2 regions of the Nocardia sp. NPDC055165 genome follow, and region 1 is predicted to be linked to the other one. Evidence: riboswitches for the same ligand, from Rfam matches in the RefSeq annotation. Region 1 holds a riboswitch; the other holds the start of a gene.
What was found. Region 1 has a riboswitch for cobalamin ahead of ACWFRF_RS20515 (ABC transporter substrate-binding protein). Riboswitches for the same ligand answer to the same signal wherever they lie in the genome.
Positions count from the first base shown of each region.

Region 2: it holds a riboswitch for cobalamin, as region 1 does, so the genes downstream of both, metE (5-methyltetrahydropteroyltriglutamate--homocysteine S-methyltransferase) here and ACWFRF_RS20515 (ABC transporter substrate-binding protein) in region 1, are expected to answer to the same signal.

Region 1 is NZ_JBSGSS010000009.1:251,912-257,062, forward strand. Features, by position in the region: gene ACWFRF_RS20495 (GDSL-type esterase/lipase family protein) at 1-652, opposite strand, end outside; gene ACWFRF_RS20500 (MarR family winged helix-turn-helix transcriptional regulator) at 759-1,238, shown strand; gene ACWFRF_RS20505 (helix-turn-helix domain-containing protein) at 1,283-2,050, opposite strand; gene ACWFRF_RS20510 (hypothetical protein) at 2,315-2,530, opposite strand; cobalamin riboswitch at 2,715-2,920, shown strand; gene ACWFRF_RS20515 (ABC transporter substrate-binding protein) at 2,950-3,987, shown strand; gene ACWFRF_RS20520 (FecCD family ABC transporter permease) at 3,984-4,982, shown strand; gene ACWFRF_RS20525 (FecCD family ABC transporter permease) at 4,979-5,151, shown strand, end outside.
Region 2 is NZ_JBSGSS010000006.1:408,519-413,669, reverse strand. Features, by position in the region: gene metE (5-methyltetrahydropteroyltriglutamate--homocysteine S-methyltransferase) at 1-1,961, opposite strand, end outside; cobalamin riboswitch at 2,099-2,284, opposite strand; gene ACWFRF_RS15920 (pyruvate carboxylase) at 2,586-5,151, shown strand, end outside.

The sequences.
Region 1 (5,151 bases):
GATTGCCGGCGATGCCGTTGTTGACGACCCATCCCGTGGTGAGGCGGGCGTTGAGAACGTCGACGGAGCGGTGATTGGCGCTCAGTGTGGTGCCGACGCCTTCGAACCAGGAATCGCCGAACGCGACGGCGACCGCCGTCGGATCGGTGACGAGCACGTCGATCCCGGTGACGAAGAAGCGCAACGGAACCTCGTGGGCACCGGTGAGTTCCACGTCCGCAGTGTGGTCGCCGGTGACGATGTAGGCGATCTCACCGGGTTGGTGGGAGAAGGTGGCCAGGCCGGTCGACGCCGGGATATACAGGCTGAGCAGCAGGTCTTCGCCCGCGGCGACCGCCAGATCGATCGGATCGCTCACGAGGTCGGCGCCCGCGTCGATGGTGACGTCCGCCGCGCCGCCGAACGTGACCTCGCGATCCGTGCCGATCGCCGAACCGGTCTTGCGCTGGGCGAGCCGGGTGGCACCGATCCGCAGCGGGGCGGCGCCGTAGCGGTTGGTCAACCGCACGCGCACCGCGTCGCCGCCGCCTGCCATGTGCAGGACGTGGCGCACGGTCTCGTCGCTGAACTCCCGTGATTCGGCGAGCTTGATCTGCTCGTTCGGGTCGATGACACCGGTCCGGAAACCGGCTACCCACGTGTTGTTCTGCATGATCTCTCCGATATTTGCCGTGCGGAATAATGCTTACGCATAGGTTTACTCGTAGGTATTCCTCATGTCAACTATCCGCATGGCAAATATCGGCTATGCTGGCGTTATGTCCGTGCGCGAGCTGTTCGACGACCCCCGCTTCACCATCTCCGGCCTGCTCTTCGAGGCGCACAACGGCCTCATCGCCAAACTCGAGCCGACCTGGAAAGCGCACGGCCTGTCGGGTCTCGACCTCAATGCCCTCCTGCGACTGAGTCGCTCCCCGGGCTGCCGCCTGCGGATGTCGGACCTGGCCACGCAAACCGAGCTCTCGACCAGTGGGGTCACCCGTCTGGTCGACCGGCTGGCCACCGCGGGTCTGGTCGAACGCCAACTCGACCCGGCTGATCGGCGCAGCGCCTACGCGGCCTTGACCGATGCGGGCATCCGCCGCCTCGAAGAGGTCCTTCCGGACTATCTCGCTGCCCTCGAGCAATGGCTCACCGGTCAGCTGACCCCCACTCAACTCGACGGCTTGATCACCGGCTTGCGCGTGATCCGGGATGCCACCAACCCAGCCGCCACCGCCCTGTCCGACCGGTCCTGAGCGTGGTTACCCGCGGTGATCTGGATTGCTGACCGGGGTAACCATCAAGGTGCTGACGTGGTTTCGAGGTCGAATCGGAGCCCCGAGCGCAGGGCTGCTGTGGCGGACATTCCGAACATGCGATGAAAGGTCTCGCTGAAATGCGAGGGTGTGGCGAATCCCGCGTCCGTCGCGGATCGGGTCAGGTCGTGGCCGGCGGCGACAGCTCTCATCGCGTGGATGACGCGGGCCCACTGTTGATAGCGGCGGAACGTGGTCCCGTACTGCTGGACGAACAACCGGAGAAAGTGCGATGTCGACAGACCGAGGGTCGCGGCGATCGGTTCGGCCCGAAACGCGTGATCCGGATGCCGACGGATCGCGGCCGCCACGCGTTCGATGCGCGGATCGATATCGGCCGGGGGACCGCCGACTGCGATCGCCAGGATTCGGCCGGGGTCCGCATCAGGTAGCCGGCATTGTTCGACCAGTTCGCGCTCGCGCAGGTGGGCGAATCCGTACGGCCCCTCGGTGGTCGTCATCTGGCCTGCGATGGCCGAAGCGGGCGACCACAGGAGCAGGATCCATTTGCCGAGGGTATTCACCCGATGCACCGCCCGGGCAGGGCTGTACGCGCTGCGAGTGAGTATTTCGCCGTGGGTGGCGGTCTCGAGGGCGAACGGCCCGTCGAGTCCGACGCTGAGCACCGCGACAGAGGTGGAATGTAGGTCGACACCGAGTTCGGGTCCGATGTACCCGGCATAGCCCGGCCTGATCCAGGCCATCGGTGAGCGGGTCGGACCACACGATTTCGCAGGCGCACCGTCGGTCACCCTTACCAGAGTATCGGTGCGCCGACCGGAACCGCGACGGCTGATTCTTCCAGGGCTCGAAGGCCGGATGGGCGCCGGTGACAAGCAGGCGGGTCGGCTTCAGGGGAGTGAATGGTACCGGAAATACGGTGCCGACCCGCCTTCAGTCCATTCGTCACCGGCGTCGGCACGGATGGGGTTCGCGAGCTGGACAGCGAAGTCCTGCACCGCAACTCGCACAGACGAGCACCGCGGACCCGGGGAGCACCGGGTCCGCGGTGAGGCTCAGGGCAGGGGAACCCAGGTGCCGAAGAACCAGAAGCCGTGCTGCGGCGCGTCGTTGTGATGCTCCGGCTGTTGCTGCGGCCGGTGCTCCTGACCCTGCCCGGGCCGCTGCTGGTCGTGCCCACCCGGATCCGCGCTCGCCACGCCCGCCGTGGCACCCAGCACCCCGAGGGCGAGAGTGCTCGCCACCGCGGTCTTGGCCACTGTCGACTTCATTCTCATGAGCGTTCCTCCTGATCTTCGATCTCACCGCCGAGATCGTCGGCCGGCCGAAGTGCTCGGCCGATAGCTGAATCTTCGCGGCGCAACCGTCGAGCCCGGTGGGACCCGGCTGGGAGTCGGCTGTGTATCGGATTCGGCGACCGCGCGCGAGCACCCCGCCCCGGCGCCGCCCCCTCGATGCAGTCGACGTTGCTACAGTTCACCAGCCGTGGTGTTCGGGAAACCGGTGTAGAACCGGTGCGGCCCTCGCCACTGTGATCGGGAGTTGTGAATCGATCCGGACGACATCTGTCATCCGGAGCCACTGGGGCCCTGCCCTGGGAAGGTGGATTCACCGCGCACTATCCCGTCAGCCAGGAGACCGGCCACGGCTACGCAGTACCCCATTCCACGAGGACCTGGAAGGCCGTCTCTTGACCCGCTCTGTTTTCGCGCGCCTACGTTCCGGCGCGTTGCTCGCCTGCACGATCGTTGTCACCGGTTGTGGTGTGCAACCCCTCTCCGACGCGGAGGGCGCAGCTGCTGTCACCCGCGTGAACTGTGGGATCGACGTCGCCGTCGATGGCCCACCGCAGCGGATCTACGCGGCGTATCAGCCGTCGATCGAGATCGCGCACGCGCTCGGTGTCACCGATCGGCTGGTGGGGACAGCATTCCTGGACTCCGCCGTGCTTCCGGAGTACGTCGGCGCGCAGGCACGCTCGCCATACGTCGAGAAGTTGCCCAGTCGCGACGAACTGCTCGCCCAGCGACCCGACTTCGTCATGTCGGGTTTCAACGGGGTGTTCGCGTCCTCGGCGCAGAACAGCGTCGGCACCAGGGCGAGCCTGCACGAGTTGGGTGTGCGCACCTGGGTGCTGAGTCCGCTGTGCCCGAGTGCCGACGGGCTCGCCGATGAGGCGATCGACCCCGATACCGTGCGCTTCGACAACGTGTACGCCGACCTGCGCGACCTCGGTGCCCTCTGGGGCACCTCCGAGCGCGCCGAAGAAGTTGTCACGCAGCTGAGTTCACGCATCGACGCGGTCCGCGCCAAGGTCGGCAACGCCGGGAAGCCGCGGGTCGCGGTCGTCACCCCCAAAGACGACGGCTCCTACACCGTGGCAGGCGGCATCGATTTCATCACCCAGATCATCGAGGCCGCCGGTGGCGTGAATGCCTTCGCCGATCTCACCGCGAAGCGCAACGTGCCAGTCGGCGCGGAAGAGCTCATCGCCCGTGACCCCGACATCATCCTGACCAGCCTGTGCTGCAAGGCGACCTACACGCGCGCCGACGGTCAGCCCCAGGTCGACAAGATCGTCGGAAACCCGGCATTCGCGAATCTGGCGGCCGTGCGGAACGCGACTGTGCACCCGTTCCTGTTCGCCGACCGGGCGGCAGGGGTGCGGATCGCACACTCGACTGAACTGGTCGCCACCCTGATCCATCCCGAGTTGTTCCGGCGGTGACGCGCAGCGCTCGCGGCGCCGGTCCGATCGTGGCCGGCGCCGCGCTGGTGGCTGTCTGCGTCGCGTCCATCCTGATCGGCTCGCACCCGCTCACCCTCGACCAGGCCGTGGTCGCGTTCACCGATTTCCAGGGGACCGACACCGACCGGGTCGTGCGCTACATCAGGCTGCCCAGAACTGTCGCGGGACTCCTCGCCGGTGTCGCGTTGGCGCTGGCGGGGGCGGTGATGCAGGGGCTCACTCGCAACCCGCTGGCCGGGCCCGGCCTGCTCGGCGTCAACGCCGGTGCGTCCCTGGCGATCGTGATCGCGATGGGTGCGTTCGGCCTCACGGCGACGGGCGGATTCATCTGGTTCGGCTTCCTCGGTGCCGCGGTCGCCGCGGCGTTCGTCTACACGCTGGGATCGTTGGGGTTCGGTGGCGCGACACCGGTGAAACTGGCGCTCGCGGGCGCTGCTTGCACCGCGTTGTGTGGGTCGATCACCACGGCGATCACCCTGCTGGACCGCACCCTGTTCGACAACTTCCGTTTCTGGGTGGTCGGCTCGCTGGCTCGCGCCGACATCGAATCCGTGTGGCAGACAGCACCGTTCATCGCTGTCGGGCTGTTGCTGGCGGTAGTGGTGGCCCGGCCGCTGAACGCTGTCGCCATCGGTGACGACATGGCGCGCACGCTCGGCACGCGGCTGGTCGCGACGCGCGCGACCGGCGCGTTGAGCGTGGTGCTGCTCGCGGGCTCGGCGGTGGCCATCGCCGGACCGATCGCCTTCATCGGTCTGGTGATCCCGCACATCGCCCGATTCTTCGCCGGACACGACTACCGGTGGATTCTGCTGTGGTGCGCGCTGCTGGGCCCGACGCTGCTGTTGGTGGCCGACATCCTCGGACGGATGCTGGCGCGGCCACAGGAAATCCAGGTCGGCATCATCACCGCCTTCGCGGGCTCGCCGTTCTTTCTCTATCTCGTGCGCAATCGAAAGGTGGCCACACTGTGACGGGCACCGAGCGCGGCGTACTGCCCAGCGGGACGCTGCTGCTGCGAACACCGGACCGGCGCATCGTCTTTCGCGTCGGGACACGGTCCACGATCGTCACCGTGCTGGTGACGGTGGCCGCGCTGGCGGTGGCGGCGTGGTCACTCACGATCGGCTACTACCCGCTCAC
Region 2 (5,151 bases), on a different contig from region 1:
TCGCCGAACTCCGAGTAGCACAGGTGGGTGTGCACCTGGGTGGTGTCGGCGACGCCCGCGGTGGCGAGGCGGAACGAGTCCACCGACCACCGCAGGTAGGCAGGCTGTTCGGCCGCGCGCAGCGGCAGCAGCTCGCGCAGGGCGGGCTCGTCGACCTGGATGATCCGCGCGCCCTGGGCTTCCAGGTCGAGCGTCTCGTCCCGGATGGCGAGCGCGACTTGGCGGGCCGAGTCACCCAGCGGCTGGTCGTCGCGGACGAACGACCACGCCAGGATGGTCACCGGGCCGGTGAGCATGCCCTTGACCGGCTTGGTGGTCAGCGACTGGGCGTATCCGATCCACGACAGCGTCATCGCCGCGGGCCGGGTGACATCACCGAACAGGATCGGCGGACGCACGCAGCGGGTGCCGTAGGACTGCACCCAGCCCGCCTCGGTGACGGCGAAACCGTCGAGCAGTTCGGCGAAGTACTGCACCATGTCGTTGCGTTCGGGTTCACCGTGCACCAGCACGTCGAGACCGAGCTCTTCCTGCAGGGTGATCACGTCGGCGATCTCGGCCCGCATCCGCCGCACGTACTCGGCCTGGTCGATCTCGCCCTTGCGCAGCGCGGCACGGGCCAGCCGGATGGTCGAGGTCTGCGGGTAGGAGCCGATGGTGGTGGTCGGCAGCACCGGCAGGTCGAGGTGATCGCGCTGACGGGCGCGACGCTCGTCGGCGGGGGAGCGGGTCAGGTCGTTCTCGTCGAGCGCGGCCAACCGGCCGCGGACCTGGTCGTTGTGCAGACGCGGATCGGTCCGGCGTGAGTCGGCGGCGGCGCGGGCCGCGGCCAGCTCGTCGGCGACCGCGTCGACGCCCGCGGTGAGTGCGGTGGCCAGGACGCGCACCTCGCCGACCTTCTCGGTGCCGAAGGCCAGCCACGAGCGCAGCCGCTCGTCCAGCCCGGTCTCGGGAGTCAGCGAATACGGCACGTGCAGCAGCGAGCACGAGCTCGACACGGCCACCGCGTCGGCGCTGCCGAGCAGGGTGCCCAGGGTGCCGAGGGCAGCGTCGAGGTCGGCGCGCCAGATATTGCGGCCGTCGACCACACCCGCCACCACCAGTTTGCGGGACAGGGTGGGCAACGCCGCGACCGCCGAGAGATCGGCGCCCGCGGTGACATCGAGGGCGACACCCTCGATCTCGGTGTCGGCCAGCACCGCCAGGGCGGCATCGGGGTGCCCGAAGTAGGTCGCGACCAGGATCGCGGGCCGGTTCTGCGCGGCCGACAACGCGCTGTAGGTCTGGCCGACCAGGGCGAGCTCCGCCTCGGTCAGGTCGGTGACCAGCACCGGCTCATCGATCTGTACCCACCGCGCGCCCGCGTCCGCCAGCCGGGCCAGCAGGTCGAGATACAGCGGCACCAGCTCGGGCAGCCGCTCCAGTGCGGCGCCGTCGACGGCTTTGGCCAGCTTCAGGAAGGTGATCGGACCGATCACCACCGGCCGTGCGGGGACCCCCAGCTCGATCGCCTCGTCGAGTTCGGTCAGCAGCTTGCCCGGATGCAGGGAAAAGGTGGTGGCCGCATCGATTTCGGGCACCAGGTAGTGGTAGTTGGTGTCGAACCACTTGGTCATCTCCAGCGGAGCGATCGTGTCGGTGCCGCGCGCGGCCGCGAAATAGCGGTCGAGCGGATCGGCGATTCCGGCGACCCGCGCCGGCAGTGCGCCCAGCAGTTCCGCGGTGTCGAGCATCTGGTCGTAGTAGGAGAAGGTGCCCACCGGCACCGAATCCATTCCGGCCGCGGCGAGTTCGGTGAGCTGGGCGCGACGGAGCTGACGGCCGACCGCGTGCAGGTGCGCGGCATCGGCGCGGCCCGCCCAGTAGGACTCGGTGGCGCGCTTGAGTTCCCGGTTCGGGCCCACTCGCGGTAGGCCGAGAACCGTTGCGGTGAAGGGGGTATGCGAAACAGTCACGGAGATTCTCCAGTGTCGTGCGGGGAGAGCCGCCGCCTTTTCGCGGGCACACGCCACACGGCCGACAGAGTCGCGAAAGCACACGACAGGTCGGTATCGGTGGTCCGCGCGCCCGATCCACGAGGCGGTGGCCGCCGGATACGGCGTATCCGGCACAGTCGGCAGGTCTTCGGACTCGCGGGCACCGGTCGTGTGATCGACCGACCTACTGGCCGTCGCTTCCCAGGCGTGCAGCCCAGTGCTGATGACGGCGGTCGTTCCTGCTCACCGCTGCGGGACAGTCCCGGATTCTCACCGGGTTCCCTCTCACCCGGTGCGGAACATGATCCGCACCCGGGTTTCGACGCCTACGCGGGAGGTCGGGGCTCCGACTCTTCCACCGCGCACGCGAACCAGCTGCCTGCCCAGCATAGGCCCTCGGCGGGGCCATGGGTCACCGCCCCATCCGGTACACGGCCGTGACCTGCGGTTGCGCCCACGTTGTCCGTGCGCACCGCGCACCGCTGCGCACGGTGAGATGTGACGGCCCGATGAACGCAACTTCGCAGGTAGGCAGGTGTGCGGTGTGAAGATTGCTGCGAAGCCACCTTGCGTGTCCGGCCCCGGCTCGTGGCCGGGTACCGTAGGCCAATGTTCTCGAAAGTCTTGGTCGCAAATCGTGGTGAGATCGCTATCCGTGCCTTCCGCGCGGCCTACGAACTCGGCATCGGAACGGTCGCGGTGTTCCCGCACGAGGATCGCAATTCCGTCCATCGCCTGAAGGCTGCCGAGTCCTATCAGATCGGCGAAGAGGGTCATCCCGTTCGCGCGTACCTGTCGATCGAGGCGATCATCGAGGCGGCCAAGAGCGCCGGCGCCGACGCGATCTACCCCGGCTACGGCTTCCTGTCGGAGAACCCCGACCTCGCCGCGGCCTGTGCCGCCGAGGGCATCACCTTCATCGGCCCCACCGCCGAGATCCTGGAGATGGCCGGCAACAAGGCCACGGCCATCGCGGCGGCGAAGGCGGCCGGACTGCCGACGCTGAAGTCCAGCGAGCCCTCGGCCGATATCGACGAATTGCTCACCGCCTCGGCCGAACTCGAATACCCGATCTTCGTCAAGGCCGTCGCCGGTGGTGGTGGCCGTGGCATGCGCCGGGTCGCCGCGCCCGAGCAACTGCGTGAGTCGATCGAGGCCGCGTCGCGCGAAGCGGAGTCGGCGTTCGGCGATCCGACGGTGTTCCTCGAGCAGGCGGTGGTGAACCCGCGCCACATCGAGGTACAGATCCTGGCCGACCAGCACGGCAACGTCATGCACCTGTTCGAGCGGGACTGTTCGCTGCAGCGTCGCCACCAGAAGGTGATCGAGCTCGCGCCCGCCCCGAACCTGTCACCGGAACTGCGCGAGCGCATCTGCGCCGACGCGGTGGCCTTCGCCCGCCAGATCGGCTACATCAACGCGGGCACCGTGGAGTTCCTCCTGGATGAGCGCGGCAACCACGTGTTCATCGAGATGAACCCGCGCATCCAGGTGGAGCACACGGTCACCGAGGAGATCACCGACGTCGACCTGGTGCAGTCGCAGCTGCGCATCGCGGCGGGCGAATCCCTCGCCGACCTGGGGCTGAGCCAGGAGACGGTGCAGATTCGCGGCGCCGCGCTGCAGTGCCGCATCACCACCGAGGACCCGGCCAACGGCTTCCGCCCCGACACCGGCCGCATCACCGCCTACCGCACCCCCGGCGGCGCGGGCATCCGCCTCGACGGCGGCGCGAATCTCGGCGCCGAGATCGGCGCCTACTTCGACTCGATGCTGGTGAAGCTCACCTGCCGTGGTCGTGACCTGCCCGCCGCCGCCGCGCGCGCCCGCCGGGCGCTGGCCGAATTCCGTATCCGCGGCGTGACGACCAACATCCCGTTCCTGCTGGCGGTGCTCGACGACCCCGATTTCCAGGCGGGCCGGGTCACCACCTCGTTCATCGACGAGCGTCCCGAACTGCTCACCTCGCGCGGCTCGGCCGACCGCGGCACCAAGATCCTGACCTATCTGGCAGACATCACCGTCAACAAGCCGAACGGCGACCGCCCGACCACGGTGTACCCCTACGACAAGCTGCCCGCTGTCGACCTCACGCTGCCGCCGCCGGACGGCTCGCGCCAGCGTCTGCTCACTCTCGGACCGGAGGGTTTCGCGAAGGCCCTGCGCGAGCAGAGGGCACTCGGTGTCACCGACACGACCTTCCGTGACGCACACCAGTCGCTGCTGGCCACCCGTGTCCGCACCAACGGTCTGCTCGGTGTGGCGGGTCATGTCGCGCGGCTGACCCCCGAACTGCTCTCGATCGAAGCCTGGGGCGGCGCGACTTACGATGTGGCACTGCGGTTCCTGCACGAGGACCCGTGGGAGCGCCTGGCCGCGCTGCGCGAAGCCGTGCCGAACATCTGCCTGCAGATGCTGCTGCGCGGTCGCAACACCGTGGGCTACACGCCCTACCCCGAACAGGTCACGCGCGCTTTCGTTTCCGAGGCCGCCGCCACCGGTATCGACATCTTCCGCATCTTCGACGCGCTCAACAACGTCGACCAGATGCGTCCGGCGATCGACGCGGTCCGCGAAACCGGTACCGCCATAGCCGAAGTCGCGCTCAGCTACACCGGCGACCTGCTCGACCCGAACGAATCGCTCTACACCCTCGACTACTACCTGAAGCTGGCCGAACAGATCGTCGACGCGGGCGCGCACGTCCTCGCGATCAAGGACATGGCCGGTCTGCTGCGTGCCCCCGCCGCCGCGAAACTCGTGACCGCACTGCGCAGCAACTTCGATCTGCCGGTGCACGTGCACACCCACGACACCCCCGGCGGCCAGCTGGCCACCTATCTGGCGGCCTGGCAGGCCGGGGCCGACGCGGTCGACGGTGCGTCCGCTGCCATGGCGGGCACCACCTCACAGCCCGCGCTGTCGGCGATCGTGGCGGCCACCGCGCACACCGATCGCGACACCGGCCTGAACCTGCAGAACGTGTGCGATCTCGAGCCGTACTGGGAGGCGCTGCGCAAGGTCTACGCGCCGTTCGAGTCGGGTCTGCCCGCGCCGACCGGTCGGGTGTACACCCACGAGATCCCGGGTGGTCAGCTGTCGAACCTGCGTCAGCAGGCGATCGCGCTGGGCCTGGGCGACCGGTTCGAAGAGGTCGAGGCCAAGTACGCGGCCG